4 regions of the Mesocryomonas fontinalis genome follow, and region 1 is predicted to be linked to each of the others. Evidence: predicted binding sites of a transcription regulator. Region 1 holds the regulator's gene; each other region holds the start of a gene.
The links. The regulator PhoB, encoded in region 1, activates phosphate uptake and scavenging genes when phosphate is short. The targets are predictions, from matches to a motif close to TGTCATNNANCTGTCAT.

Region 1 (8,237 bases):
CGGCCTGGTGCTCAGCCTGATGACGCTGCCGACGATCATCATCGCCACCCGTGCCGCCCTCAAGGCGGTGCCGCCGTCGATCCGTGCCGCCGCCCTCGGCCTCGGCGCGTCCAAGATGCAGATGGTGTTCCAGCACGTGCTGCCGCTGGCCGCTCCCGGCATCCTCACCGGCACGATCATCGGCCTGGCGCACGCGCTCGGCGAGACCGCGCCGCTGCTGCTCATCGGCATGGTCGCCTTCGTCGCGGACGTGCCGTCCTCGCCGATGGCCGCCTCGACCGCCTTGCCCGTGCAAATCTACATGTGGGCGAACGAGGCGGAACGTGCTTTCGTGGAACGCACGTCCGGCGCCATCATGATCCTGCTTCTCTTCCTGGCTGCGATGAACCTTGCAGCCGTCATCCTTCGGCGGCGCTTCGAGCGTCGCTGGTAGAACGGTGGACAGAAATGATGGAAAATATTCAAGCGACACTCAATAAAGGTCCCGCCGTGCATTCAAACCGTCCGATCAAGATGAAGGGCGAGAACGTCACCGTCCATTACGGTGCCAAGCAGGCGCTGCATGGCGTCAGCCTCGACGTCCAGGACCGCCAGGTCACCGCGCTGATCGGCCCGTCGGGCTGCGGCAAGTCGACCTTCCTGCGCTGCCTCAACCGGATGAACGACACGATCGACCACTGCAAGGTCGGCGGCCTCATCACCCTCGACGGCGAGGACGTCTACAACCCCGCCATCGACGTGGTGGAACTCCGGGCCCGCGTCGGCATGGTGTTCCAGAAGCCGAACCCGTTCCCGAAGTCGATCTTCGAGAACGTCTCCTACGGCCCGCGCATCCACGGCCTCGCCAAGTCGAAGACCGACCTGGAAGAGATCGTCGTCACCAGCCTGCGCCGCGCCGGCCTCTACGAAGAGGTCAAGGACCGGCTCGACGAGGCCGGCACCGGGCTTTCCGGCGGCCAGCAGCAGCGCCTCTGCATCGCCCGGGCGATCGCCGTGTCGCCCGAGGTCATCCTGATGGACGAGCCTTGCTCGGCTCTCGATCCGATCGCCACCGCCAAGGTGGAGGAGCTGATCGACGAGCTAAAGCAGAACTACACGATCGTCATCGTCACGCACTCGATGCAGCAGGCCGCGCGCGTCTCGCAGATGACCGCGATGTTCCACCTCGGCAACATCGCCGAGGTCGGCCCGACCGAGAAGATGTTCCAGAACCCCGACGACAAGCGCACCCAAGACTACATCACCGGCCGCTTCGGCTGAACCGGCGCGCGCCCGCCCGGCAGCGCGACGTCCCAATGAAACCGCGGGGTTTCGTCGCGACCTTCGGGTGCCGCGACGGCCGCTGCGCCACTTGAGAACAGGGAGACGAACCATGGACGAGCACATCGTCACGTCCTACGACGAGGAACTGAAGTTCATCGTCCGGCGGATTTCCGAGATGGGTGGCCAGGCCGAGCGCATGGTCGAGCGGTCGGTCGCCGCGCTGATCAACAGCGACTGGGGCCTTGCCCAGTCGGTCGTCGCGGATGACCTGCTGCTCGACGCCGCCCAGCGCGAGCTCGACGAGCGCGCCATCATGACCATCGCCAAGCGCCAGCCGATGGCGCAGGACCTGCGCGAGATCGTCGGCGCTATCCGCATCTCCAGCGATCTCGAGCGCATCGGCGACCTCGGCAAGAACATCGCCAAGCGCGTCATCGCCGTGCACGAGCACCAGCAGCCGATCAAGCTGGTGCGTGGCATCGAGCATCTGTCGGAGCTGGCGATCGAGCAGCTGAAGGAAGTGCTCGACGCCTATGCCAGCCGCGACCACGTCCGCGCCCAGGCGATCCGCGAGGCCGACGAGGAAATCGACGCGATGTACACGTCGATCTTCCGCGAGCTGCTGACCTACATGATGGAGGATCCGCGCAACATCACCGCCTGCACGCATCTTCTCTTCAGCGCCAAGAACATCGAGCGCATCGGCGACCACGCGACCAACATTGCCGAGACCATCTACTACATTAAGACCGGTGCGCAGATGGAATCCGAGCGGCCGAAGGGTGACACCACTCCATCGATGACCATCGGGGTCGGCAATGGCGTCAAGGATGGCGTCAAGGATGCCACGCCGCCGGCCGGAAACATCTAGGGACAAGCCGATGAACGCGCGCATCGTCGTCGTCGAGGACGAGGAAGCCCTCGGCGTCCTCCTCCGCTACAATCTCGAAGCAGAGGGCTACACCGTCGAAGTCATCGACAATGGCGACGAGGCCGATCTCCGGCTGAAGGAGCAGACGCCCGACCTCATCATCCTCGACTGGATGCTGCCCGGCATTTCCGGCGTCGAGATCTGCCGCCGGGTGCGCGGCCGGCCGGCGACCGAGCGCCTGCCGATCCTGATGCTCACCGCCCGCGGCGAGGAGAAGCAGCGGATCCAAGGGCTGACGACGGGCGCCGACGACTATCTCGTCAAGCCGTTCTCGATGGCCGAGCTGATGGCAAGGGTGCGCAGCCTGCTCTGGCGGTCCAACCCGCAGAAGCTCTCCGACCACCTCACCGCCGGCGACATCAAGCTCGACCGCGCCAACCACCGCGCCTACCGCAACGGCCGCGAGCTGAAGCTCGGCCCGACCGAGTTCAAGCTGCTGCAGTTCTTCATGATCTCGCCCGGCCGGGTGTTTTCGCGCGAGCAGCTGCTCGACGGCGTCTGGGGCCGCGACATCTACGTCGACGAACGCACCGTCGACGTCCACATCGGCCGCCTGCGCAAGGCCATCAACCGCGGCCGCCAGCGCGACCCCGTCCGCACCGTCCGCGGCGCCGGCTACTCGTTCGACGAACACTTCGCCGCCGTTGTTCCGACCCTGCAGCGCAGCACCGACGACGACGGCAAGATGGCGCTGGCCGAGCGTCAGGCAAGCGAGGGCTAAACCCGTCAAGGCGCGGCGCCGCGAAGGTATATGACGGTCGCCCATCGAGCTCTGTCAGGGCTGGGGTGCGAAGGCAGCTTGGGGTGGAAAGCCATCGGTCGGCTTTTGGGAAAAGTCCGCCAAAAGCCGACATTCCTGCTGTTCGAGGAGGCTCAGCCAGCGATTGGGTTACGGGGACTGCTACAGGCACAAGTAGATCAGAATGCAGGCGGTCACGAACGCCGCCCACAGCATCCACCGCGTGGTTGTCGTCATTAATCCCCCCTCCCCGCAGGTCGTCATCACGCATCCGGAAAGTATGCCCCGATCTCTACGGGACATCCAAGGCGGCGCGCCAACTCGTGGCCGAGCCCGGTCATTCCGTCCGGATCGGATGCCTGCGCGAGGAATATGCTCTGCGTGTCCCGGCCCGCCGCCTGCGTACGGCAACGGGCGAGAAGCGACGATCCGCCTCCACCCTTGGCAGGGGTCAGCCGCAGGACCTCGAGGCCAAGGACGCTTGCGCGGGGCACTACGAAGAGCTGGTTGGAGACGACGATCAGCGCTGCGTCGCCAAGCGACAGGCCGAGTGAACCCTGCCACGTAGAGGCAAACGCCTCCGGATCACGCGCGTATTCGAGTTCCGTGTCGTAGGGCGCCGAGGTGCCGGCCCTCGCCATGCGGGCGGTGCCGACGGATCCATTGAATCGTATCGGCTGGAGGCCCGCGACCCAGTCCCGTTCGCGTTCGCTTAACGGCAGGCGGAAGCCCGTGGTGACGTTGATGTGGCAGGCGAACCGCAAGCGCGGTTCGCGATCCTCGGCGTCGTTCTGGAGACCGCGCGACTGCCATTCGAGGGGCCAGGCGATCAGTCCGACTTCCGCGACGCCAAACTGCCACGTCGCGACGAGCGTGTTCCACTGCTTTCCGATCCGCGCAGATCCGAGCTGCCTCTCCAGATGGGCGGCCGTGCGGCGAAGGTTGGCATGCGCATCGTCCTCGAACCAGATGAGGGTCGAGAAGCGGGCGATCGGAAACTGAGGCGGGATGCCCGGGTCCGAACGGGCTATCCATGGCGCCATGGCGCCCGGCAAGGCGATCGCCTCGTCCAACACGATCACGTCCGATCGGTAAAATGGGTCCGGGCGCGTGCCCAGCCGCCGTTCGACGTCCCGGCGCAGTTCGTGCCGCGGCAGCCGCATCTCGTCGATCAACCGATGGATTGGGTTTCCGCCATCGGCCAGGCTGTCCAATGTCGTCGGCCGAGGTCCCTCGGCGGCGGGAAGCTCGGCCTCGACGCGGCGCCACAGACTCTTCAAGAAGCGCACGGTTCCAAGTCTCCCTCAGGCAATTTCAGCCGGCGACGATCTCGAGATGGCGTCGGTGCACCCAGCCCGAGCGGCAGGGGCCGCGATAGGGTCTGCGCTCGACCTGCGGTGAGCCCATGCCGCAATTCTCATTGGATCCGTAATTCTCATTGGATCCCTCCGGGGCATAGACGACACCGAGCCAGTCGCCGCGTTCGTCGCAGACCGTCACGAGGCGCTTTGGTCCCAGACGGTCCAGCTCGGCGTTCTCTGAACCCGGCCCGGAGCGCACGGCCAGGAAGTTGTCGCCGGCCGGATCGAGGCCAACGACTTGACCGAGGCTGGCGCAGGCATCGAGGTCGCTCTCCCCGCCGACGAGAACCGGGGTCGCGCTCTGTCCCCAAGCTGACTGGGAGGACAGGAGACCGACGAGCACCACAAGGGATGTCTTGGAAAGGCAGGTTCCGGTCACTGCAGGGCCTCGTCGCTCGGGGTGAAACGTAACAGCGCCCGAAGGCGCCAGATGCGATCTGTCCACCAGCGTTCGAGGCGACCTGTCGCCGCGTCGAGGGGGAGGTCCAGGACCATCGGCTTGACCACGTGGGAGGGACGCCATTCAACCTCGAAGCCAGGTGCGGCGCCGCCATAGAGCTGTAGCATGGTTAGGCTGGAAACGCCGCGGATCCCACCCTCCATGTCCCTCAGAACGATCCAGCCGGGCGCATCGCTTCCGCCGCCCGGCATGGCGAAGAACATCGGACGGCCGCAGACGGTGAGGCTCCAGCGTCCGTCGGGACTGCGCTCCGTCAGGTAAGGGCTGTCGCAGCGCAGCCGGCCCTCGGGCAGGAGGGCAAGGAAGACCAATGCCGCCACCGGCAACATCCGCGGTATCCACCATCGCCGCTGCCGCCGTCGATCGCTGGCGGTGCTCATGGTGCAGCCGCGATGCTCGCCGCAACCTCGTCACTGCGCAGCCACCCGGTTGTCGGCGGACCGTCGGTGCCCACGAAGGCGACGCGGACCCAGCCGTCACGCTGCTCGAGGACGGCGAAGGCATCGAGCTCGACGAGATAGGGTCGCGTCCGTTTCGGGTCGTCCTGCGGCCCCGGCCGCAGGACCGCCTTCTGCGCGGTGACAAGGCCTGCACCGATCCATTCGGGGCGCCTGTCTTCGGCACCGAGCGGATAAGGCTCGGCCGTCATGTCGCCCGAGGTCATCAGGCAGCCGCCATGGTTTTCGGTCAGCTTGAGGCTCGGGACGGCACCGAGGTCGAGGACGCCGGAGATGCGTTCGGCTTCGTTCGGGAACCAAGTCTCGACCTCCGCCCGTTCGTTGTTCAGTTTGCCCTTGAGAAGGAACAGGCAACTGAACTGCGGGGCGGCTTCATCCCCGTTGCCGACGCGGCCCTCCGAGAAAACGCCATACACTTCGCCCGCACGAACGGCGAGAAGCAGCGGACCGTAACGGCCCGAAGATGGCTCGGCCAACGCTGCTTCGGCATACAGGATGGCGGCCAGCGCGAACGCCCCCCGCATCGCAATTGCTCGCCAACCCATCTCCGGCTCCTGGTAATCACAAGCGGCGCGACTGTTGCAAAAGGCAGCCGGCGAACGTGGAAGTGGGAAGTGGGCTACCACGAGAAGACGCTCCCGGCGAGCTCCCGTGCATGCTGTGTGCTGGGGGTGCTCACAGCTTAAAGGAGAGCCCGCCTGTGAAAGCCAACGTCGCAGCTGGCCGGCCCGTTCGGTGCCGAGCTGAAGACCAGGCTGCGTGCTGTCCTTTCGCTTCAAGACAGCCTCGATGGATCTGCGTCCGCTCAAGACATCAAGATCAGTTCGCTCTACGGCGAGCTCGGAGTTCAAGAAGCGAGCCAAGGTGAATTACGGATCGCCGGCTTACGGCTGCGAGATTGGACAGGCGGACGTTCGACCTCGAACCGCAACGCCTCGATGTTGCGGACGCGAGCACTTGCTATCGCAGGAACCGTCGACCCAAGGCGAAGCCGCAGGCGGCCACGACACACAGGGCAAGCGTGTACCAGGTAGCAACGAACAGGGGGCTGTCGTCGGGGCAATGGGTTGCATAGAGCACCGCCGCGATGGCGCCGGAGGCGAGACCGGCCACCGCACCCGAAAGGCCCGGCCGCTCCGGCATTCCCTGCCGAAGGGCTGCGATCAGGCAGACCAGAGGACCTGCCGCGATCAGCGGAATAAACAGGAGGCAGTAGCGAGCCTTCGTTCCGACGAGGCGGGCCGCCCATTCGGTCGGGGGCGAGACGGCAAGCTCCCATCCGACACCCGCGGCAACGATCGCCGCCACGCCGGCCAACAGCCACGGCCATGGGCCAGCGGGAGCCGCGGGCCGTCCGACCCGGTCGAGGAACCCGACGGCGACCACGGCGAGCGGCACGGTCACGGCGAACTTGAAAAGGAAGCGCGCCGTGCCGACGGCGGCGTCGAGATCCGGACGAACGCGCAGCATGGAGAGAAAGACGACTGCCGCCAGCACGAAGCTGAGGCTTGCCGCCTTGAGGACGGTCGCACCGAAACGGCTATGCACCGCCACGTCGCTTGCAAGAAGTTCGATGAGCCGATCCGTTCTCATGCTCGGCCGAAGGTCCTTTTCCCCGTCGATGCTCATGTCATGCTCCCGCGGTAGGCCGCCGCCAAGCTCTTGAGCGCCCTATGCAGCGCAACGCGCACCGCGCCTTCAGTCATCGACAGGCATGCGGCCGTGTCGCGCACGCTGGTTCCATCGAGCGATATCGCCTGCACGATGTGGCGCTGGGCGGGTTTCAGGTTGCCGAGCATTCGCGCGACGTCGTGCTCGTCGGTCGGGGCTGCCTGCCGCTCGTCCGGTACGATGTCGGTGATGTCCTCGATCGGGATGGTTATCCGATGTCCGCGCCGCCGGAGAGCATCGACGAGCTTGTTACGGGCGATCACCGAGATCCACGGCCCGATCGGGCGCTTCGGGTCCCAGGTTCCGCGCTTCAGGTGGATGGCGAGGAGCGCCTCCTGGACGACGTCCTCCAGATCCTGGTTCCCCGCGCCGAAGTCAGCAAGGCGGCGTCTGGCGAGCATCCGCAGATGCGGCGTCACGGCTTCGAGAAAGCGGCGATAGGCGTGCTCGTCGCCTTCCAGCGCCGCCGACATCCAGGCTGCCCAGTCCTTCTCGCGCGAGCGCATCATCACCCGGTTCCGCTCCGGCCCCCGCGTCGCCTCGATCGACCGACCAACGCCGTGCGGTCTGAGACATACCGGATCGGCACCGCCGAAACCATCCGGCGGAGAAGAGTGGCTTGCGGTGGCGACAGGGGGAAGCTGAGCGGACGCCTGCACCAGACCGGTGCCGAGCCGCCGCATCCCTCAGTTGACAGCAGTTTTCGCACCCGACGTCAGCACGGGCGTGCTTCGGAAGCGCTCGGGAAATAGCCGCTTCAGATCGCCGATCTTCGGAAGATCGTTGGCGACGATATAAGGAGCGGCCGGGTTCCGCGCGAGATAGTCCTGATGATAGGCCTCGGCGGGATAGAAGCCCTTGCCCGTTTCGATCGTCGTGACGATGGGCTCGCCGTAGGTCATGGCCGCTCCGAGCTGCTTCACATAGGCCGCCGCGATCCTCGCCTGGCCCGCATCCACGGGGAAGATCGCAGAACGGTACTGCGTGCCTCTGTCGGGGCCCTGGCGGTTCAATTCCGTCGGGTCGTGCGCGACGGAAAAGTAGATGCGGAGGATCTCGCCATAGGAGATGACGGACGGATCGAACGTCACCCTCACCGCCTCGGCATGACCGGTTCGTCCGCTGCCGACCTCCTCGTAATGCGCGGTCGACCGCTTGCCGCCGGCATAGCCGGAAACGGCGCTGCTGACGCCCTTCACATGCTGAAATACGCCCTGGACGCCCCAGAAGCAGCCGCCGGCAAGGACGGCCGTGGTCGAGGTGGTCATCGCATCGATGGCCGGCGCCGGCGTGCGGCGGTTGGCCTCGATCGCATCGGCCGGGCCTGCCGCAGCGAAGAGCGACGCGGCGAGGC
Region 2 (8,237 bases), on a different contig from region 1:
CCGCCGGAGCCGTTGACCAGAAGGTTCGGGAAGCGCGCGGGGAGCACGACCGGCTCCATCTCGCGGCCGTCGTAGTTCTCCTGGAAGTTGACGGTCTCCTTGTCGATGTCGGCGAGCAGCGCGTCCGACACCTTCTGCAGCCGCGCCTCGGTGTAGCGCATGGCCGCCGGCGGATCGCCGTCGATCGAGCCGAAATTGCCCTGTCCGTTGATCAGCGGCGCCCGCAGCGACCACTCCTGCGCCATGCGCACGAGGGCGTCGTAGATCGAGGCGTCGCCGTGCGGATGGAACTTGCCCATTACTTCACCGACAACACCCGCCGATTTTCTGAACGGCCGGTTCCAGACGAGACCCATCTCGTGCATGGCGTAGAGCACGCGGCGGTGCACCGGCTTCAGGCCATCGCGGACGTCCGGAAGCGCCCGGCTGACGATAACGCTCATCGCGTAATCGAGGTAGGACCGCTGCATTTCTTCGACGATGGAGATCGTATCGATGCCGCGCGGGCGTTCCGGGGGGACTGCTGCGATCTCGTCTTCTGCCAAGATTTTATCCTGATGTGTGCTTGAATCTGTTGCCGTTTATAGCGCTTCCCCTAGCCATTGGGCAAATCCGCCGCGGCGCAGCAAGGTGCTAATACTCGTGCGATTACAGCCTCTTGCTTGAGCCGGCAAAGAAACTTGCGGACAAGCGCGGCAAACGCCGGTGAATCCGGTGCTTTTGACGGTCGAATCGACGGTATTGCCCGTCCGGCAGCCCTCCAGCGCCGGTATTGCAGCGGCATCTGGCCTGAATTGCCGGGGAACCACGGGGATGTCGGCTCGGTCCACCCTTCGAGGTTACCCCTTCTGCCCGGATTTGCAGCCGCCCCGTTCGAGCTGGCGCAAGCGACGGGCACGGGGTGATGCATCCGGGCGCATCGAAAGCGCCCTGTCCCACGGCAGTCCGGACTGGGATGCGACCCTCAATTTCGCGGTGAAACCGTTGCGACAGGTGCTGGCGGGATCTTGAACGCTATCGTAATTCCGCCGAGCTTCGGTGCAGGTTGCCCCTTGCGCAAGGATCAGCCGATACCCGAGGACTGGACGGAAGATCGCCCGAATGACTAGCCGGACGTTCCGGACACCCTAATACCCCAACACCCAACGACTGGAGCTCGTCGATGCCTAGCCTTTTCAAGACCGTCCTTCTCGCCGCGCTGGTGGGCACCGCGCTGTCGGGCGCGGCGACGGCCGAGCCGATCTGGACGCTCGACGGGCTGAAGAACCCGGCCGCGGTCGAACCGGACCTCCCCGCCGGCATTCTCTACGTCACCGAGATTGCCGGCGACCGGCAAGCGAAGGACGGCCTCGGCTCGATCTCCAAGGTCTCGCCGGACGGCAAGATGCTCGAGCAAGGATGGGTGTCCGGCCTCAATGCGCCGAAGGGTATCGGACGGGTCGAGGGAACGCTCTACGTCGCCGACATCGACGAGCTGGTGGCGGTCGAGATCGAGACCGGCAAGATCACCCAGCGCTATCCGGCGCCCGGCGCTGTTGCCCTGCACGACGTGTCGACCGCCCGCGACGGACGCGTCTTCGTCTCCGATACCGCCACCAACACGATCTGGATGCTGGAGAACGGCAGCTTCAAGCCGTGGCTGCAGAGCGACGTCCTGAACTCGCCCGATGGCATCGCCGTCGATGTGGACCGCCTTCTGGTCGCAGGGCTCGGCCAGGTGCCGAAGGACGGAAAGCCCGGTGCGCCCACCCATCTCGTCGAGATTTCGTTCAGCGACAAGCAGCCGCATCCGCTCGGCGACGGCACAGCGGTCGGCTTCCTCGATGGCCTCGCGATCGTCGGTGACGGGACCTACCTGTCGACCGACACGGTCAAGGGTCCGCTCTACCGGATCTACGAGAACGGCGCAGTCGACAAGCTGATGGATTTTGCGCCCGGCGCCGCCGATCTCGCCTACGATTTTGCCAGCAAGGTGGCCTACGTGCCGTTGTCGACCGAAGGCAAGCTTGTCGCCGTCCAGCTCGAGTGATCTGCGGCCGCCGACAACGCTGCTGCCGGTCTGCCGGGAGAAAATCTGAAAAACGAGAGGCGGCGCCCGAAAGCGCCGCCACCCATCATGCACAATGCCTTGAGAGGCCTCGGGCGTCGAGGTCAGGCGATCTTGCCGCCGCCTTGCCGGGTGATGGCGAGCACCGACGGGCGTACAGGCATGTCGTCCTTGAAGTCCGGCCAGCGGGTCGACAGGTCCTCGTAGTAGGAGAGCCGGCCGAAGCCGTCCCAGTCCTCGCCTCCGTCGCCGGGATGCTGCACGGCGACGAAGGCCGTCTGCATGTCGGGCAGCAGGAGCGGGCCGCACATTTCCGCGCCCACCGGCACGCGGAAGAACAGCTTCGAGGTTCCGCGCGCGTCGCCCTCGGTATCCACCGCCCAGAGGCCGTCCGCACGTCCGGTGTCCTTCGGCGAGTTGCCGTCGGTCGAGACCCACAGCCGACCGTCGGTGTCGATCGCGCAATTGTCGGGCATGCCGAACCAGCCGTTCTTGGTGGTCTCGGTGGAGAAGGTAGCGCCGACCGCGGCAACGGACGGATCGCCGCACTTCAGGAGAACCTCCCACGTGCCCGTGGTGGCCGCGAAGTCACCCCCCTCCTCGGCGATCTCGATGATGTGGCCGAAGGCGTTCTTGGCGCGGGGATTGGCCGCGTCGACCTGGTCATCCTTGCGCTTGGTATTGTTCGTCAGCATCACGTAGACGCGGCCGGTCTTTTCGTCCGGGCCGATGTCTTCCGGGCGGTCCATCGGCGTCGCGCCAAGAAGGTCGGCGGCACGGCGGGTCTCGATCAGCACGTCGGCCTGGCTGGCGAAGCCGTTCGCCGGCGTCAGCGGACCGTCGCCATGGACGAGGGACAGCCAGGCGACCTTGCCGTCATCCTCGAACTTCGCGACGTAGAGCGTCCCCTCGTCGAGGAGATCCATGTTCGCAGCGCGATCGTCCGGATTGTACTTTCCGGCGGTGACGAACTTGTAGACGTAGTCGAAGCGCTCGTCGTCGCCGAGATAGAAGACAACGCGGCCGTCGCGGCTGACGACGTTGTCGGCGCCTTCATGCTTGAAGCGGCCGAGTGCCGTGCGCTTCTTCGGGATGGAGTTGGGGTCGTTGACGTCGACCTCGACCACCCAGCCGAAGCGGTTCGGCTCGTTCGGCTCCTTCGAGACGTCGAATCGGTCGTGGAACTTGCCCCAGGAATATGTGCCCTCGGGAATGCCGAGGCGCTTGTAGTTCGCAGCCTCGGGATGCCCCTCCGGCAACGAGCCCATGAAGTAGCCGTGGATGTTCTCCTCGGCCATGATGTAGGTGCCCCAGGGCGTCACGCCGCCGGCGCAGTTGTTGATCGTGCCGAAGACCTTGCGGCCGCTCGCATCGGCGGATGTCTGCAGGCGGTCATGGCCGGCGGCCGGACCGCTGATGGCCATCTCGGTCGTCGACATGATGCGCCGGTTGTTGGCGCCGTCCCGGACGACCTGCCATTTGCCGTCGACCTTGCGGATCTCGACCACCGTCCCGCCATGGGCCGCCATCTCGACATCGACGCGGTTCTGGTCGGGGTCGGAGATCTCGATCTTCGAAAGCGTCTGGCCCGGGTTCTTCTCATCCGGCGACTGGACGATCTTGACGATCCCGGGGAACATCAGGTGCTCGTTGGTGTACTCGTGGTTCACCACGAGATAGCCGTGCTCGGACGAGCCGTCGATCGGGATGTAGCCGACATAGTCGTTGTTGTAGCCGAACTGACGGGCTTGGGTTTCCGGCGTCTGCTTCGTCGGATCGAACTCCGGCGAATCGGCGAAGAGGCCGTCGCCCCAACGCAGGAGGATATCCGCGTCGTAGCCCTCGGCGACGTGATGGTGCGCGTCGATCCCGGCCTCGACTTCCTTGAAAGTGAAGCGGGACCCGGCGCCCTCGGCACGTGCGTCGTCGGCAGCGACCAGCGCCAGCGGGCTCACCGTCGCGGCAATCGCGGTGGCGGCCAGCGAACCGCGCAGGAAGTCGCGACGGGAAAAGCGCACCGCGATGATCTCGCCCATGGTGCGGTTCGACGTCGGATTGTGGCCTTCGCCCTCCTCCGCTTCCAGCTGGCTGGTCCGGAAGACGCCTTTCACGGTCGAATCGGTCATGGTCGAGGTCCTGTACACGGGGTGGGGACGGCTCGAAATTGATTGCCCTGCGGCATCCAGTTTTGAACCGTTCCAGGGACGCTTACGGGTGCAAGATCACAGATCGATGACAATGCGCGCCGCCGCTCGCTGCGACGGCTGCAGGTTGTCGAGCAGGCCGCCAAGGCTGGGATCACTTCGCCGACAATGACTGCAATGCTCGACACCTTGCTGTCCTTCACCGTAATTCGCATGCAACATCAGGCGATTATCAGTATTCTTTTACTCTTCCACAATCACCCTGGTTCAACTTTAGATTTATAAGGCACTATGACGCACGTAATAAAAATATATAGATCCTCTTTTCTGTCATGATTTCATACATACATTGGTCGCGCGGACCGGGCCCCTCTGATTTAGGCTTAGCCTTTCTCATGTCGGACCGCATCGAGCGCGCTCGGTGCAGTTTTATGGCCTGTTCGTAAACGCACCAAACGCGCTGGGTACCTCTCACACGCAGCAGGACTGCGTCACATTTGGAGAAACCTTGATGTGCACCGTTTCACGACGCCGATTTCTGACGGCGACGGCAGCTTCCGCCGTCGCTTTGCCGACCGCTCTTCAGGCGAGGGAAGCCGGCAATGCCGCTTCCATTCTGCCGCCGGCACCGGTCAAGGACGGCAAATCCGCACTCAACCCAGAGCAGGCGCTGCAGCTTCTCAGGGACGGTAACGACGCCTTTCTGCGTGACGAACTGGTTTTCCCGAACCGCAGCGAAACCCGCCGCCTGGAGCCTGCGAAGGGTCAGGCGCCGTTTTGTGCCTATGTCTCCTGCTCCGACAGCCGCGTACCGCCGGAACTGCTGTTTGGCCGGGGCCTCGGCGAACTGTTCATCATCCGCAATGCTGGCAATACCGTCGATACCGTCGCGATGGGCTCGATCGAGTATGCCGTGGCGGTGCTTGGCGTACCGCTGGTCGTCGTGATGGGACACGAGAGCTGCGGGGCGGTGAAGGCGGCGATGGAAGTGGTTGAGAAGAACGCCCGCTTTCCCGGACAGATCGACAACATGATCGAGCCGATCATTCCCGCGGTGCTGGAAGCCAGGGGGCAGGAAGGCGACGCGACGGAGAACGCGGTCCGCCAGAATGTCCGCCGCGTCGTCCGGACGTTGCGGGAGGAGAGCGATCCTTTGCTGCTGAAGCCGTTGAAGGAAGGACGCATCAAGATCGTCGGCGCCTACTATCACCTCGACACGGGGGTGGTGGATTTCTTCGACCAGGCGTGAAGTATCGGAGCCGCGCTGCGGGGAGCGCGGCTCCGAGACCCTCTTCGTCGCGGCGTCTGGACGCCGGTCGCTTTCGTCAGACGGCGACCTGCCGTCCCACCTCGGTGAAGTCGATCTTGCCGGTGCCGAGGAGCGGGATCTTGCCGACGACCACCTTCGACGGAGCCATCAGGTCGGAGGCATTGCGTGACTTCAGGAAGCGGGCGAATTCCAGCCGATCGGCATTCTCGGCCTCGGTGAGAAGCACGATCGCCTCGCCCTTCTTGGCGTCCTTCACCACGGCGGCCGCCGACGCGGCCCCGGGCCAGAACTCCGCCGCGAGGGCCTCGAGTGCCGCCAGCGAGACCATCTCGCCGCCGATCTTGGCGAAGCGCTTGGCGCGGCCGAGGATCTTCACGAAGCCCTCGGCATCGATGTCGACGACGTCGCCGGTATCATGCCAGCCGTCGACGAGGGTCTCCAGCACGCCCGGATTTTCCTCGCGGAGATAGCCCAGCATGACGTTGGGTCCGCGGACGTGCAGCCGGCCGCCGGTTTCCACGCCATCGACGGCCTCGAGACGATGCTCCATGCCCGGCATCAACTGGCCGACCGTGCCGGGCCGGTTGAACAGCGGCGTGTTCAGCGCCACCACCGGCGAGCATTCGGTGACGCCGTAGCCCTCCAGCAGCCGGACGTCGAACTTCTCGGACCAGACCTTGCGGGTGGACTCCTTCACCGGCTCGGCACCGGAGAAGACGTAGCGCATCGAGCGGAAGTCATAGGCGTTGGCGGTGCGGGCATAGCCGGCAAGGAAGGTGTCGGTGCCGAACATGATGGTCGAGTTCGAGTTGTAGGCGATCTCCGGCACGATCCGGTAGTGCAGCGGCGACGGGTAGAAGTAGACGGGCACGCCGTGCGTCAGCGGCAGGATGGTCGCCGCGGTGAGGCCGAAGGAGTGGAACATCGGCAGGATGTTCAGCACCTTGTCCGACCGGTCGAACGAGATGCGGGCCGCCGCCTGCGCGGCATTCGCCAGCATGTTGCGGTGACTGAGGACGACGCCTTTCGGCTTGCCTTCCGATCCCGAGGTGAAAAGGACGACCGCACCGTCGTCAGCCTTTGCCCGGCTGGCGATCCGCTTTCTGCCGAGGAAGCCGGAGAGCTTGTCGAGGAAGCCGATGCTCTCCCGGACGTCCTCGAGCCAGACGATCCTGAACTCCGCCGACAGGGCGTCGACCAGCGGCTGCAGCTTGCCTTGCTCGACGAAGGCCTTCGAGGTGAGGATGGTCTCGGCCCGGCAAGCCCGCATGCCGGAGGCGACGTTGGCGGCGCCTGCGGTGAAGTTCACCATCGCCGGCACTTTGCCGGAGCGGGTCAGCGCCAGGAAGGTCACGAGTGCGCCGATCGAGCTCGGCAGCATCAGCCCGACGGAGGACTGCTTGCCCAGCAGGGCATCGAGCTTGCGAGCGAGGACGGCGGAGGAGACCAGCAGCTTGCCGTAGGACATGCGCCCTGCCCGCGGATCCTCGGCGGCGTTCGTCGACATGCCGAACTTCCGCGCCGCATCCACCACGGCGCGTGCCACGGTGCGATCGGTGTCGGAGGAATCGACGACCGTCCGCGACATCAGCTCGTAGAGCGCCGCGCCGGCACTGGCGCGGCGGCGGGCACCGCGCAGGGCCGGGTCCACGCTGATCGTCTGCGGCTCGCCGACCGTGACGACCACCTTAGGAAAGAGCTGGCGCCGCACCTGGGTGTCCTTCATCCGCGAGAAAGGCGAGCGCTCCAACCCGTCGATCCGCACGGGGACGACGCTCGCGCCGGTCTTGTCGGCCACCATCGCCGCACCGTCATAGACCTTCATCAGGCTGCCGGTGACCGAGATCCGGCCCTCGGGAAAGATCACGACCGGATCGTCGCCCTGGATGGTCCGCACCAGCGTGCGCGTCCCCATCGGCTTCGTCGGGTCCATCGGCAGAGCGCGGGTGGCATTGAGGAACGGCTTTGCCCACCAGCGTTGGGCGATCTCGGTGTTGACGGCGAAGACCGGGTTCAGATCGGTCAGCGCAAGCGCCAGCGGTCCGTCGAGGAACGAGGTGTGGTTGGGCGCGAGGATCATGCGGTTGCCCGCCTTGGCGACGTTGTCGAGGCCGCGCACTTCCATGCGGTGGAAGACGCGGAAGTACATCGAGGCCACATCATAGAGCGGCTTCGTCGGCAGCTTGATGAACATCAGCACAGCCGCGGCGAGATTGAGCACCGCGAGGATGGCGAGGATGGCGGGAACCGACAGGCCCGCTGCCTGGCCGGCCGCGACGGCGATGCCCGCCAGTGCCATTCCGACGGCGGAGAGGATGTTGGAGCCCGCCACGGTGCGCGCCCGGCGACGGCTGTCCGACCAGGCCTGCAGAGCGGCCGCCGACGGAACGGCGACCAGCGCGCCGGAGAAGGCGATGCCGGCGAGATCGACGAGCGATCGCAGGCCACCGGCGCCCGCCAGCAGTCCCGGGGCGGCTGTGCCGTCCATGAACCAGGTGGACCAGGCGAGATCGGCCGAGAAACCGGCCATCAGGAGCGCGCCGAGCGGCACGGGAAGCAGCACCACCCGCCCCTTGACGAGGGCAGCAGCGACCGCCGAGCCGACTGCGACCGCTATGGCGAACGTCGCGATGCAAAGCGTGACGGCACTCTGCTCGCCGCCGAAGGAGTCGCGGACGAGCACGGGCAGGATGGAGAGGCAGACCGCGCCGATCGTCCAGAACCAGGCCTGCATCGCGGCGACGGTGAACAGCCGGTTGTCGAGCCGGAGCGCCGC
Region 3 (5,998 bases), on a different contig from region 1:
CGGTCTCGCGCGGCTCAAGGAAGCGCAGCGGCTCGGGGATCGGCACCTGGTAGACCAGCGTCTGGTTCTCCGTCAGCGCGGTCTCGGGGACACGGTGCCGGGTCTGGATGATGGTCGCGTCCGCGGTCTTCGTCGTGGTGGCGACGCCGGCGGTCTTCTGGAAGAAGGCGCGGATCGAGACAGCATTGGTGGTGTCGTCGGCGCCCTGGTCGATGACCTTCAGCACGTCGTCTGGCCCGATGATCGCCGCCGTCACCTGCACGCCGCCGGTGCCCCAGCCGTAGGGCATCGGCATTTCCCGGCTGGCGAACGGCACCTGGTAGCCGGGAATGGCGATCGCCTTCAGGATCGCCCGGCGGATCATCCGCTTCGTCTGCTCGTCGAGATAGGCGAAGTTGTAGACGGGAAGGGCTGCGGTCATGATGCCGGACCTTGCTGGGAAGCGTCGGGGAGGAGGCGGAGATGAGCGGCTGGATCGTGCTCGGCGAACTGGTGGTGATCCTCGGCGGCCTCGTCGCCGCCTGGTATTTTCTCGGCCCAGGCGCGCGCTAGGACCGGGCTCATTCCGCCGCGTCCTTCATCTCGCTCGCGGATGCCGCATGCTCGGCGCGCATCCGGCGGACGAGGTCGAGCTCGGCCTGGAAGTCGACGTAGTGCGGCAGTTTCAGGTGCTCGACGAAGCCGGTGGCGGCGACATTATCGGAATGGGCGATGACGAATTCCTCGTCCTGCGCCACCGCAACGCGCTCCTCGCCGAACTCGTCGGCCCTCAGCGCACGGTCGACGAGGCTCATCGCCATCGCCTTGCGCTCGGACTGGCCGAACACCAAACCGTAGCCGCGTGTGAACTGTGGCGGTTCCTTCGCCGAGCCCGAGAACTGGTTAACCATCTGGCATTCGGTCAGGCGGACGCGGCCGATGGTGACGGGGAAACCGAGCTCGGGCATCTCGACCTCGACATCGACGAGACCGATGCGGATCTCGCCGACGAAAGGATGCGTGCGGGCAAAGCCGCGCTGCGTGGAATAGGCGAGCGAGAGCAGGAAACCCTCATCGCCCCGGGCCAGCGCCTGCAGGCGGAGGTCCCGGCTGGCGGGAAAGGAGAGCGGTTCGCGGGTGAGATCGCCGGGTTCGGCATCGCCAGCCGTTCCATGTCCGACGGCGCCGTCTTCGCGCTCGCCGGCGTCAGCGTCGGGTCTTGCACCGGTGGCGGGCGTGACGGCGCGTTGGTCCGGCTCGATCAGCCCTTCGTCGCCCAGAAGGTCGGTAACGCGCGGACAAAGCCCCCCGTCGCCGGACAGTGCGCGGCGCAGCCCGGCTTCGACTGGCTCGTCGCTGGCCATGGCCGGGTCGATCAGGCGGTGGGTGTAGTCGAAGGTCGGCCCCAGCAGCTGCCCGCCCGGCAGGTCCTTGTAGGTCGCCGAGACCCGGCGCTCGATCGCCATCCTGCCGGTGTCGACCGGCACGGAGTTGCCGAAGCGCGGCAGCGTCGTGCGGTAGGCGCGGAGCAGGAAGATCGCCTCAATCAGGTCGCCGCGCGACTGGCGCACGGCCATGGCGGCGAGCTCGACGTCGTAGAGCGAGCCCTCCGCCATCACACGGTCGAGGCCGAGCGCGAGCTGGCCGGCGATCTGCTCGAGCGTCAGGGCCGGAACGTCGCGGGCGCCGCGGCGGCGGTCGGCGAGAAGTCGGTGGGCATTCTGGATGGCGGCTTCGCCACCCTTGACGGCGACATACATGTCAGGCGCTCCGGATGCGGGTGGTGCGCGGCAGGCCGAGTGCCTGGTTTCCGGCGACGAGCAGCACGTCGATGCCGCGCGGGAACAGCGCCTGGTTGATCGCCCAGTCGGCGAAGAAGGCCGGCGTCAGCCCGCGCGGGCGGATCGACACTGAGGCTTCGATGCCGGGGCCGGTCAGCGTCAGCGGGGCGCCGGTCGCAAGATCGTCCAGCACCAGGATCAGCGTGGTCGAGCGGTCGGGATAGTCGGCGGTGCCGAGCGCGAAGTCGGAGAGGTTGGGAAGGTCGGCGCCGGCGCTCGCGACGGCGAAGCGGGCCTGGCCCGGTGCCTTCACCTGGATCGCGCCGGTCTGGAAGCCGATCCACTGGACGACGTCCGGCGCCTGGCGCAGCGAGGCGTCGAGCCAGACCGGCGTGTCGTAGTCGGCAAGCGCTGCGAGGATGCTGGCCGCTGCCGGGGCGAGGGCGCCGGGCGCCTTGACCCGCGCGCCGAGCTCGACCGCCGTGCCCGGCCGCGACAAGGCCTGCATCACACCGGCGAAGATCGCCTGGCTGTCGAAGACCGGGTCGGTGAAGCCGCCGTCGATGCCGGAGGCGGGTAGGCCGGAGCCGGCGCGTCCGGAAGCGGGAATGCTGTTCGTGGGCTTGTCCATCAATCGTCTCCGCGTACGACGGTGAAGAAATCGACCCGCGTCGCCTGGGTCTCCTCGGCGGCCTTGCGATCGTCCTCGGCCTGAGCGGCAAGGACCGGACCGACGATCCGAGCCTCGATCGCCGCGCGCCAGTCCGGCCGCTGCCAGGCGGCATCGAGCGTGGCGGCAAGCCGCGCCTTGTCGGCGTCGCGCCCGAGCACCATCGCGTGGCCGACCTCGCCCGAGGCAAGGCGCACCGTCGCGCGGGTGACGCTCGCCTCGCCGAGGTTGAACGGCGCACCGCCACCGCCGATGCGGCCGCGCAGCATCACCAGCCCGGCATCCGGGCCGCGCACCGGCAGCGCCGCCATGCCGCCGCTGATGGAACGCCAGCCTTCTGCCAGCACCGGCGTTGCGGCGGCGGCAAAGGCGCCGATGGCCCGCTGGCGGGCCGCCGTTGCGTCGGTGTCGGGGATGGCGTTGCTCTCTTCGATCATCTCGCCCTCGGTTGTCTCTTTGTTTTCTGCGCCGTCATCTGCGAGAAGTTGTCTATTTGTATAGACATCTATATCTCTTTCCTGATATCTACACCCCGAGACGTGACAGGACAATGACGCGTGAAGGTTTCTCGGCGGGCGCAGGAAAGGATCAGGCATGATCGGGGGCGAAGAAGGGATCGCGCGTTGGCGCAGCGTTGCCGACGGCATCCGCACGCTGATCGCCGATGCGGCGGGCGCGATGGAGAAGTTGCCGGTGGAAGCCGAACTCGCCGAGCGTTTCCAGGTCAACCGCCACACCGTGCGACGGGCCATCGCGGCGCTTTCGGCCGAGGGCCTGGTGCGCGCCGAACGGGGGCGCGGCACCTTTGTCGACCGGCTGCCGGAGCGCCTCGCCTATCCCGTCGGCGCCCGCACGCGGTTCTCCGAGAACATCACCAGCCAGTCGCGCCAGCCGGCCGGGCGGCTGATCGCCTCCAAACGCGAGGCTGCAAACGCCCGGATCGCCGCGGCGCTGAAAATCCGCACCGGTGCGCCGCTGCACCGGCTGGAGACGCTGAGCGTCGCCGACGGCGTGCCAATGTCGCTTGCCACCTCCTGGTTTCCGGCCGAGCGCTTTCCCGGCATCGTCGCCGCCTATGCCGAGAGCGGCTCGATCACCCGGGCGCTCGCCGCCGAGGGCGTCGCCGACTACCGCCGCCAGGAAACCCGCGTCACCGCATCACGGGTCACCCCCACCGACGCCGAGCATCTCGGCTGCCCGCGCGACGCGGTGGTGCTGGTGACCGATTCGGTGAACTGCGATCCCGACGACGCGCCGATCCAGCTGTCGCTGGCGCGGTTTCTGGCGGAGCGGATCGAGCTGGTGTTCCGGACGTGAGAACCATCGACGGCCAGGCGATGGCGATCGGCCACCCCTGCGATCCCGCCGGGGCATCGGTCGAGGCGCGACGCCGGGGGACGGATGCTCTCGGTTGCCGCGCGATCAGGGCTCCCGTTGCGGCTGCCGAAAAGCCGGGCCCAGCGTTACGTCGGCCTGTCCCGAAGGATCAGCCGGGGGCGTAGCCGAACTGCCGCTCGACGTCGGGATCGAGTTGCGACCACACGAAGGCTTCATCCGCCGGCGACAGGGGCTCGTAATGCCGCTCGACGAAGCGGTTGAACCCGTTGCCCTTGTAGGATTGGAGGACTTCGAGGTCTCCCGACGGGGCGCGCTGAAGAAGATTGCCGACCGCCGAAAGGACGGTGTCGGGGGCGGAGGTCAGGAGCGCCTGGTCGAGCAGGCACAGACTGGCGCTGCGCGTTCCCAGTCCGCTCCATGCGTGTAGCTTGGCAGTCCGCTTGCGCAGCGGATTGGCAAACCGCCGGCCGGTCGCGGGATCGCGCTCGTGCAACATTTCCCGGTTGTACATCGGATGGCGCTCATCGATGCCACCGACCTCGTGATCCCAGTAGCTGTGCCATTCCGCGCGGATGAAGTCGGAGAAGGGCATGGCCTTGAGATCGGCATGCGCGTGCCAGGGCTGCCGGTAAAGGCTGCGGATCCAGTCGACCGGATGACGCGCGACGACGCAGACTAGGACGTCGCTCGGAAACAGGATCTGATCCGGTACGAACCAATGCTTGAAGCCGTAGCGATCGGTGATGGTCTCCCAGCCGAAGTTGGCGGCGAGCAGTTTGGTGAGGACATTCGTTCCGCTGCAGCGCTGCCCGAAGATCTGGATCTGTCGCACCGGCCGGGGCGAGGCCTGATGGATACGCAGCCCCTTTGCCGGCGTCTGCCAGCCCTTGCCAGCCTCTTCCATTTCGTTCGTTGGCAGGCTTATCGACAGCATCGGGTCCACTCGTCTGATCGCTGCTCTGTCGAAGGACAATTCGCGATTGCATAGGTCCTCCCCATCAAGGAAAGACGCTTTGAAATCAAGGTAGCAGGAGACCCTTTGTGCCTTTCTCCAGACGCATGGCACGCCAGCCAAAGCTCTCGGAAAGCCCTTCGGAAGGGCTGCATCAGGCAGGCATCGGCCGACGCGTTCGCGGCAGCCGCGCGTTCCTACAGCCAGATCGGGTTCGACCAGGCCTGCTTTCCCGCCGCGTCCATCACCACCACGCGGCACCAGTCGCCGGCGAAGCGTTCGACGGGGAGGTCGGCATGGGTGATGCCGGGGCCGCCACGGTATTCGGCGCGGGAGCCGCGGCCGACGAGGGCGATGCCGGCGGCAGGGTCGCAGTCGACCGAGAGCATCTTGCCGGCGACCGCGATGTCGGTGATCACCGGGCCACGCGAGGAGTAGAAGGCGCCGGCCTTGATCGCGGCGAGGAGCACTTCCGGCTCGTTCGCCTCGGCCTTCACCATCATCCAGCCGCCGAGCGCGTCGTCGATCCTGAAATGCGCGTCGTCCGCGGCATAGCCTGTGAGGCGGAACCCTTCCGAGAGAAGCGCGTCGAGCAGCGCGGTGCCGTCCGGCCGGTCGCATTCGATGTGGCAGCCGGTATTGTAGACCTCCACGGCATGGGCGATGCCGGCCATCTGCCGACCGTCCTCGATGGTCAGCTGTGACCATTGCGGATGCGCGATCCCGAGAAACGCCCCGGCCGCCACCGCACGCTTCGCCAGCGCCACGGCATCCTCACCGTCGCCGAGCGGCGCGAAATTCGCCGGCAGGCCGCAGGCGAGGAGATGCCAGATCTCGCCATGGCTGTTCTCAGGCGCATGGATCTCGGCGCCGAGGATGGTGGTGAAGCTCTCCGTTCGGAACGGCGTGGTGTCGACCACGGGGAAGCCGAAACGCTTGAGGAAATGGTCGGAGAGGCAGAGGAAGTCGTAGCCCGCCTCGGCATAGGTCCGACAGACCGCCTCGGGAGAGAGCACGCCGTCCGATGCGGTGGAATGGGTGTGGATGTTGCCGCGCCAGAAGCTGCCGGCAGCGGTGAAGGCGGTCTGGCCCATGGCGGTGTCCTTAATTGCAGCGATGCCGGGGGATAGCGCCGTGGCTTGTCGCGGTCATGACGGTCGATGCAAAATTTGGCGTCACGGATGGCCGAATTGCCCTGCAAGCTTCGGGCTCGAAGCAATGGAAAATCCAGTGCCGTCCGGTCAAACCGTCTCAGCACCATAACCGATCCCACGTCTT
Region 4 (8,237 bases), on a different contig from region 1:
GGTAGAGCACGGCGCCCCAGGTCTTGGCGGCCGGGTCGTAGGAGACGAGCTTGGTCTGGTTCTTCGGGTCGTTCTTCCACGGCCGCTGGATGGCGAGCCAGATCTTGCCGTCGACGAGGGTCACGCCCTCGGTGCCGAAGCGGGTCTCGCCATCCAGCAACTCCTTCGGAAAGGCGATCTCCTCGATGATCGCGCCCTTGGCGTCGACGTGCAGCAGCGCGTGCGGCACTTCCTTTTCGGTGTTGCCCTCGCTGCCGAGCCAGAAGCCGCCCTTGCCGTCGAGCGCGATGCCCTCGAGGTCGAGCTTCTTGGCCGGCTTGCCGTCGCGGGTGACGACGGTGGTGGCGGTGATCTTCGCCGGCTTCTGGGATGCGTCGACGGTGTAGATGCTGGGCGCCGACGAATAGACGGAGTCGCTGATCGCATAGAACTGGTTCGGCGTGTCCGCCGCGACGAGGCCGGAGAGGGCGCCGAAACCCTGGATCTTGCCGTCGACGTCCTGGCTGACGATCTGCGGATACGCGGGCGTGCCCTCGGCGCGCCCGTAGAGCATCACATGCGAGCGGGCTGCGCCGTCCTCGACGAGATCGCTCTCGTTGGCGGTGACGAGAAGGTTGCGGGACGCGATGGTCGTCGCGCCTTCCGGCGCGATGCCCGACGGCAGGATTTGCGTCAGGACGGGCTCATTGCCGGTGTCCTTATAGACGCCGACGACCGAGCCGCGCTCGGAGAGGACGAACAGGAAATCCTCGCCGTCGAAAGTGCCGGTGGCCAAGCCTTCGGGCTCGATGCCCTTCTTGTCGGCGCGCTTGTCGGGGAAATGCCCGAGGCGGGCGACGGCCTGCTCGAAGGACGGGCCGGACTCGTAGGAGATGCTGCCGTCGCGGTTGTAGATCGTGAACGAGCGCGTGCCGCCCTTCCAGTCGCCCTCGTTGGCGGCGGCGATGCGGTCGCCCTTCAGCCATTTGACGGTGTCGGGCTCGCGCGGACGCGCCTCGACCGATCCGGAGAAGTCGAGCTTGCCGTCCTTTGCCGTGTCAACGCCCTCAAGTGCGAGGCTGCCGGCCGAGAAATGCGAGGTCACCGTGCCGGTCTTGCCGTCGACGATGACGATATGGTTGTTTTCCTGCAGCGAGACGACGATCTCGCCTTTGGCGTTGATGTCGACGAATTCCGGCTCCGGATCCTCGGGCGAGATTTCGGCAAGGCCGGTCATCTCGATTTTCCTGAGGCCCGCGCAGTCCGGCGTGCCGTCGGCGGAGAGCGGTACGGTGACGAGGAAGCCTGCGGGCATCTGCGGCAGGGCACCGTCGTTCAGATCCTCGTCGCGCTCGTTCTCGATGGCGATCGCGGCAAAGCTGCCGTCCGGCGCGACGGCGACCGAGTCCGGCTGGCCGCCGAGTTCGCAGACCGGGCTCTGCGCCTTCGTGGCGATGTCGACGGCGCCGAGCTCTCCCGACGGATTGGCCTTGGTCTCCGATGTCCGGAAGCCGACGAGCGCCTTGCTGCCGGCGAAGGCGACCGATGTCGGCTCGCCCTCGAACTTCACGTAGCCGCCGGCCTTGGGTGCCTTCGGGTCGGTGATGTCGACGAAGCCGATGCCGCCATGCGGACTGTCGGAGTAGACCAGCGTCATGCCGTCCTGCGAGGCCGAGACGATCTCCGAGGATGTCGGGGTCTTCGGGTCGGTGCCTTCCGGCAGGTTGCTGGCGACGGGAAACGAGGCGATCCGGTTGAACACGGGTTCGGCCGCGGCCGCGAGTGCGGTGGACGCCAGCAGCAAGGCGGCAAGGGATGCGGTCTTCGGGAAGGTCATCGTTGCTCTCGGGATAGCGGAAAGGTCGTGGTCCCTAAGCAGCTCTGCGTGACAGGGCGATGACACCCTCCGGCATGACAAATCCCGTGCGATCTCTTATTGCGGCGGCATGACCGATCATCTTTCCGGACGGCTGACCGATTACGGCCATGCGCTCGACGTGCGCGTCTATTTCGAGGACACGGACTTTTCCGGTGTCGTCTACCACGCGCGCTACCTGCACTTCCTGGAGCGCGGACGGACCGACTTCCTCCGGCTGAAGGGCATCGGCCACCGCGAACTGGCGGAGGGCGCCTTCGGCGAGCCGATGGCCTTCGCCGTCCGCCACATGGAGATCGACTTTCTGCGGCCCGCCCGGATCGACGATGTGCTGACCGTCGAGACGCGCACGGTTCTGCTCGGCGGCGCGCGGATCATTCTCGACCAGCGGATTTTCGCAGGCGGAACGATGCTGGTGGAAGCCAAGGTGAAGGTCGCCGTGATCTCGCCCGAAGGCAAACCACGCCGGATGCCCGAGGCGGTTTCGGCCATTCTGGAGCGGCCGCTGCCGCTGCCGTGACGGCACCGCAACAATTCGCAACGATTGCTTAACGTTAATGCTGTTTGAATAGCCGGGCTCAAAGCGCTGATGTCGCTTGCCATTCTTTCGCTTGATTCAAATTGTTAGAGCATGGCGGGTCTTCTGAAGCACTGAGCCTAACAGCGGAACGGACAGGTGGTCCGGGACGACGATGGTGCATCGCGGTCCACACGGCCGCACGGCTGCTTCAGCGGCATCGATTCGAGGGTCAATCGCATGAACGAGATCGCGCAGAGCGCTTTGGCAGCTCCGGAGCACGGCGTGGGACTTTGGGATCTGTTCTGGCAGGCCGGCTTCATCGTGAAGATGGTGATGCTCGGGCTGCTGATGGCCTCGGTCTGGACCTGGGCGATCATCGTCGACAAGACCATGCGCTTCGGTGCTTTCCGGCGTCAGCTGAACACGTTCGAGAACAATTTCTGGTCCGGTCAGTCGCTGGAGGAGCTCTACCAGACCCTCTCCGAGCGCAAGACGACGGGCATGGGTGCCCTGTTCGTTGCCGCCATGCGCGAGTGGAAAAAGTCCTTCGAGAAGGGCGCACGCTCGCCGATCGGCCTGCACAACCGCATCGAGAAGGCGATGGACGTCACCCTGGCGCGGGAGATGGACAGCCTGGAGTCGCGCCTCGGCTTCCTCGCCACCGTCGGCTCGGCCGGCCCCTTCGTCGGTCTGTTTGGCACGGTCATCGGCATCATGACCTCGTTCCAGGCGATCGCTGCCTCCAAGCAGACGAACCTTGCCGTCGTCGCACCCGGCATCGCCGAGGCGCTGCTCGCCACGGCCATCGGCCTCGTCGCGGCGATCCCCGCGGTTATCGCCTACAACAAGCTGTCGGCCGATGCTGGCAAGCTCGGCATGCGCCTCGAGGCCTTCGCCGACGAGTTCTCGGCGATCCTGTCGCGTCAGATCGACGAGAAGACCCCGGCGCGCTGAACGCCCGACGACACGCGAGCGCCACTGCGGCGCTCTCAAGCTGACACGATCGGAGCGTAGAGCTTCGAGGGCGAAGGAGCCGACGATATGGGCATGTCCACAGGCGGAGCGGCATCGGGCGGTTCCCGTCGGCGCAGACGCCGCGGGCGGGGGCCGATGAGCGAGATCAACGTGACGCCGATGGTCGACGTCATGCTGGTGCTGCTCATTATCTTCATGGTCGCCGCGCCGATGCTGACGGTCGGCGTTCCGCTGGAGCTGCCGAAGACGGCGGCGAAGGCGCTCAACGCCGAGACCCAGCCGATCAGCGTCTCCGTGCGCGGAGACGGCATGGTGTTCATCCAGGAGACCGAGATCGCCGAGGCCGAAGTCGTTTCCAAGCTCACCGAGATCGCCAAGACCGGTTACCAGGAGCGCATCTTCGTGCGCGCCGCCAAGGACGTCGACTATGGCAGCGTGATCCGCGTCATGGCGCTGATCTCGGCCGCCGGCTTCACCAATATCGGTCTCGTCACCGATACCGAAACCACGAGCTGATCGAACGGCTATGAAGTCCGGCCTCGTCACATCCTCCGTCCTGCACGTCGCGCTCCTCACCTGGGGTCTCTGGTCGATCTCCGGCCCGAAGCCGCTTGACGCGAGCTATGCCGAGGCGCTGCCGGTCGAGATCATCCTGTCGGACCAGTTCGAGGGTGTGAAGGGCGAGAAGAAGGCGCCGGTCTCCGAGAAGCCGGCACCGACCCCGACGACGCGCCCGGCCACGCTGCCGATGCCGGCGGAGAACACCGGCGACAACGAGGCGGACCTCGACACCCCGCCGACGCCCGACAAGACGCGCAACGTGACCCCGCAGACCGGTGGCGCGAAACCCGTCGCGCAGCCGAAGGTCGAGCCGAAGCCCGAGCCCGAGGCGCCGAAGGTCGCGGAGGCCCCGCCGCCGCCGCCGAAGCCGCCCGAGCCGAAGCCTGAGCCGGTGAAGGAAGCGGCGAAGCCGACGCCGCCGAAGGAAGTCACGCCCGAGATCGATCCGCTCGCCGAGATGATCGCCGAGGACAAGACCGAGCCGACGCCGGAAGAGCAGCCGAAGCCCGAGCCGGCGCTCGAGAAAGTGCCGGTGCCGGCTGCCAAGCCTCGTCCGCCGACCCCGGTGAAGGTCGCCGACGCCAAGCCCGCGGAGACCAAGACCGAGACCCCGAAGCCGGCCAAGCAGAACAAGTCCGACTCCAAGAAGCCGAGCGAAGCCGACAGCGATTCCGACTTCGAGGCGATGGCGGCCGCCGTGATCAACAAGCAGAAGGCCGCCGGCGGCGGAGCCAAGCGCTCGACCGAACAGGCCTCGCTCGGCAGCGAGCGCACGACCGGCACCAAGCTGTCGCGCAGCCAGCTCGGCGAGATCCAGGGGCTTTTGAACGAGCAGATGCGGCGCTGCTATTCCGTGCCGGCGGGTGGTGCAGAGCCGGATTCGCTGAAGGTCTCGATCAAGATCCAGTTCGATCCGTCCGGCGGCCTCGTCGGCGCGCCGGAGATCGTGCGCGGCGGGGGCGGCTCGGGTGCCGAGCGGATCGCGGCGGAAGCGGCCGTGCGCGCGATCCGTCGCTGCGCCCCGTTCAACCTTCCGGCCGAGATGTATGCCGGCGGCTGGGAAGAGACGACGCTGAATTTCGACCCGAGCGCGATGTATTGAGAACCTGAGGCCTTGTCGCGGCGCGGCAGGGCACGAGATCGAGGCGCATGTCGACCCGCTCGGCTGTTCCCTCTACCCGAGTTGATGAAGGTCTGACATGAAAAGAGAACTCAAGCTGCTGTTCGCTGCGCTGGCGCTGTTCGTTGGTGCGACAGCGACGCTGACGCCGGCGTCCGCCGCCATCGAGATCGATATCACCAGCGGCAACGTCGATCCGCTGCCGATCGCCATCAACACGTTCCAGGCCAGCGGCAAGATCGGCCAGCAGATCAGCCAGGTGGTCACCGCCGACCTGAACCGCACCGGGCTGTTCAAGCCGATCGACCCGTCCGCCTTCATCCAGAAGGATCTGGGTCCGGATGCCGCGCCGCGCTTCGCCGACTGGACGGTCATCAATGCCCAGGCGATCGTCACCGGCAAGGTCACGCCCGAGGCGGATGGTCGGCTGCGCGTCGAGTTCCGGCTGTGGGATACGTTCGCGGGCACCCAGCTCGACGGTCAGCAGTTCTACACCACCCCCGACAACTGGCGCCGCGTCGCCCATATCATCGCCGACGCAATCTACGAGCGGCTTACCGGCGAGAAGGGCTATTTCGACACCCGCATCGTCTTCGTCTCGGAGAGCGGTCCGAAGACCGCCCGCGTCAAGCGGCTGGCGATCATGGACCAGGACGGCGCCAACGTGAACTATCTCTCCGATGGTTCCGACCTCGTGCTGACCCCGCGTTTCTCGCCGAACCGCCAGGAAATCACCTACATGTCGTTCGGCAAGTCGGAGCCGCGGGTCTACCTCCTGCAGCTTGAGACCGGCCAGCGCGAGGCTGTCGGCAACTTCCCCGGCATGACCTTCGCGCCGCGCTTCTCGCCGGACGGCCAGAAGGTGATCATGAGCCTGCAGCAGGATGGCAATGCCAACATCTACGCGATGGACCTGCGCTCGCGCGCCACGACGCGGCTGACCTCGACCACCGCCATCGACACGGCGCCGTCCTATGCGCCGGACGGCTCGCGGATCGTCTTCGAGAGCGACCGCGGCGGGCGCCCGCAGCTCTACATGATGGGCACCGACGGCTCCGGCCAGCAGCGCATCTCGTTCGGCGACGGCTCCTACTCCACCCCCGTCTGGTCGCCGCGCGGCGATCTCATCGCCTTCACCAAGCAGACCGGTGGCCAGTTCCAGATCGGCGTCATGCGGCCCGACGGCTCGGGCGAGCGCATCCTGACCTCGGGCTTCCACAACGAGGGCCCGACCTGGGCGCCGAATGGCCGAGTCCTGATGTTCTTCCGTGATCCGCAGGGCGGCGCCGGCCCGCAGCTCTACTCGATCGACCTCACCGGGCGGAACGAGCAGAAGATCGGAACGCCGGGCTACGCCTCGGACCCGGCCTGGTCGCCATCGCGGGAGTAGACTGCGCGTTATCGCGCAGGTGAATTGACCGCTTGCCAGAATGACGACGCCCGCGCAGTGATGCGCGGGCGTCACTGTTTGCAGCAGAACGAACGCGGTTGAACGGTGCGACGGCGGTTCTTGCCCGCCTGCCTTCATGCGGACTCAAAAGGCTGTGCAGGCAGGGGAATCGTCAATTCGATTCAGTGTTTCATTGCCGGCGTTTACTCGGTCTTAAGTCTGTTCAGCGTAAACGTCTGGTAACGACAACATATCAAATACGAAGGAGCTGGCCATGAGCCGGATCGCTGTTTTGGCCCATAGCCGCATTGCCCTTGCCCTCATGGCCGCCCTGGCCGTCGCCGGTTGCGCGAAGAAGAACGGCGGCCTGCCGGACAATGCCTCGGGTCTTGGTCTGGACGGAGCCGGCGGTGCCGGTGGCCTGAACGGCCGCGGCGGCAATGCCGCGCCGGGCACCAGCCAGGACTTCACCGTCAACGTCGGCGACCGCATCTTCTTCGACACGGACTCCTCGGTCGTCCGCGCCGATGCCCAGCAGATCCTCACCGCCCAGGCGCGCTGGCTGAACCAGTACTCGCAGTACTCGATCACCGTCGAAGGCCATGCCGACGAGCGCGGCACCCGCGAGTACAACCTGGCGCTCGGCGCCCGCCGCGCTGCCGCGACCCGCGAGTACCTGGCCCGCCAGGGCGTCTCCGGCAACCGGATGCGCACCATCTCCTACGGCAAGGAACGTCCGGTCGCGGTTTGCGACGACATCTCCTGCTGGTCGCAGAACCGTCGCGCGGTCACCGTGCTCAACGGCGCCGGCAGCTGATCGCTCGCCGACCGACTACCTGGATGAAATGACGTGGCGGCCCTTCGGGGCCGCTTTCGTTTGTGCCCGATCTTGGTAAAGATGCCACGCGATATGTCGGCCAGCACCGGCGTGCCGGCCCAACTTTGGCCAAGTCGATCTGCCCAGAATGGTATCGCTGCCGTCCGGTATGCCGGGGTGGCCTGCCTCTCGGCGGCTCAAGGAGAATATGCGGGAATGAAGATGTTGAAGCTGGCCCGCTGGGCGACGACGCTTCTGTTGCTCGGCGCAGCCATGCCGGCCCAGGCGCTGACCTTGCCTTTCGGGCTCGGCAAGGATGAGCAGGCAGCGGAGCGCCGGGCTCCTGCGGTGCAAGCCGAGGCACCGGTGCGCTACGCCCAGGCGAGCGACCCGATCCAGCGTATCAACCAGCTGGAAGAGGATAACCGCAGGCTGAACGGCAAGCTCGAGGAACTGTCCTTCCAGGTGCTGCAGCTGCAGGAGCAGCTGCGCAAGACGCAGGAAGACAACGAGTTCCGCTTCCAGGAGATCGAAGGCAAGGGCAGTGCCGCGCCCGGCAAGCGCAGCGAGGCGGCCCCGGCAACGGCAGCTCCCGCTGCCCCCACCGCGACGGCTCAGCTCCCCGCACGTGCGCCGGCGACGGCCACCGCCTCCGCGACCCCGCCGCCCGCCGGTGCCGCGCCGAACGGGGACGCGATCGGCGATCTCCTCGGCGATGGCGGCCTCGATACGTCGGGCCTCGGCGCCGGTACCGGTGCCGCTCCGTCGCGCGCGACGGCCGGCTCGGGCTCGTCGACGGTCGCCACCGTCAGGCCGAACGGGGCAGGGGAGATGTACGATCTCGCCTACAACTACATGCTGGCGGGCGACTACCAGCTCGCGGAATCTTCGTTCCGGCAGTATGCCGACACCTATCCCGATGCCAAGGACGTGCCGGACGCGAAGTACTGGCTGGGCGAGAGCCTCTTCCAGCAGCAGAAATTCACCGATGCCGCCGAA

Region 2: the regulator PhoB is predicted to act here: its motif matches at 4,269-4,285, upstream of ACZL02_RS06550 (PhoX family protein).
Region 3: the regulator PhoB is predicted to act here: its motif matches at 2,970-2,986, upstream of phnF (phosphonate metabolism transcriptional regulator PhnF).
Region 4: the regulator PhoB is predicted to act here: its motif matches at 1,865-1,881, upstream of ACZL02_RS02685 (esterase-like activity of phytase family protein).

The regions. Positions count from the first base shown of each region.
Region 1 covers NZ_JBUZWG020000003.1:245,555-253,791, forward strand. Annotated here, with positions in the region: gene pstA (phosphate ABC transporter permease PstA) at 1-433, shown strand, start outside; gene pstB (phosphate ABC transporter ATP-binding protein PstB) at 451-1,260, shown strand; gene phoU (phosphate signaling complex protein PhoU) at 1,373-2,134, shown strand; gene phoB (phosphate regulon transcriptional regulator PhoB) at 2,145-2,915, shown strand; gene ACZL02_RS09285 (hypothetical protein) at 3,197-4,147, opposite strand; gene ACZL02_RS09290 (integron) at 4,248-4,673, opposite strand; gene ACZL02_RS09295 (hypothetical protein) at 4,670-5,134, opposite strand; gene ACZL02_RS09300 (hypothetical protein) at 5,131-5,838, opposite strand; gene ACZL02_RS09305 (NrsF family protein) at 6,173-6,805, opposite strand; gene ACZL02_RS09310 (sigma-70 family RNA polymerase sigma factor) at 6,838-7,389, opposite strand; gene msrA (peptide-methionine (S)-S-oxide reductase MsrA) at 7,570-8,237, opposite strand, start outside.
Region 2 covers NZ_JBUZWG020000002.1:299,844-308,080, forward strand. Annotated here, with positions in the region: gene gyrA (DNA gyrase subunit A) at 1-470, opposite strand, end outside; gene ACZL02_RS06545 (SMP-30/gluconolactonase/LRE family protein) at 1,163-2,029, shown strand; gene ACZL02_RS06550 (PhoX family protein) at 2,152-4,173, opposite strand; gene ACZL02_RS06555 (carbonic anhydrase) at 4,703-5,440, shown strand; gene ACZL02_RS06560 (acyl-[ACP]--phospholipid O-acyltransferase) at 5,517-8,237, opposite strand, start outside.
Region 3 covers NZ_JBUZWG020000005.1:48,481-54,478, reverse strand. Annotated here, with positions in the region: gene ACZL02_RS13465 (alpha-D-ribose 1-methylphosphonate 5-phosphate C-P-lyase PhnJ) at 1-421, opposite strand, end outside; gene ACZL02_RS13460 (carbon-phosphorus lyase complex subunit) at 561-1,739, opposite strand; gene phnH (phosphonate C-P lyase system protein PhnH) at 1,741-2,391, opposite strand; gene phnG (phosphonate C-P lyase system protein PhnG) at 2,391-2,867, opposite strand; gene phnF (phosphonate metabolism transcriptional regulator PhnF) at 3,025-3,747, shown strand; gene ACZL02_RS13440 (hypothetical protein) at 3,917-4,843, opposite strand; gene ACZL02_RS13435 (PHP domain-containing protein) at 4,918-5,814, opposite strand.
Region 4 covers NZ_JBUZWG020000001.1:581,912-590,148, forward strand. Annotated here, with positions in the region: gene ACZL02_RS02685 (esterase-like activity of phytase family protein) at 1-1,816, opposite strand, end outside; gene ybgC (tol-pal system-associated acyl-CoA thioesterase) at 1,926-2,375, shown strand; gene tolQ (protein TolQ) at 2,622-3,329, shown strand; gene tolR (protein TolR) at 3,417-3,866, shown strand; gene tolA (cell envelope integrity protein TolA) at 3,877-5,013, shown strand; gene tolB (Tol-Pal system beta propeller repeat protein TolB) at 5,111-6,421, shown strand; gene pal (peptidoglycan-associated lipoprotein Pal) at 6,696-7,238, shown strand; gene ybgF (tol-pal system protein YbgF) at 7,455-8,237, shown strand, end outside.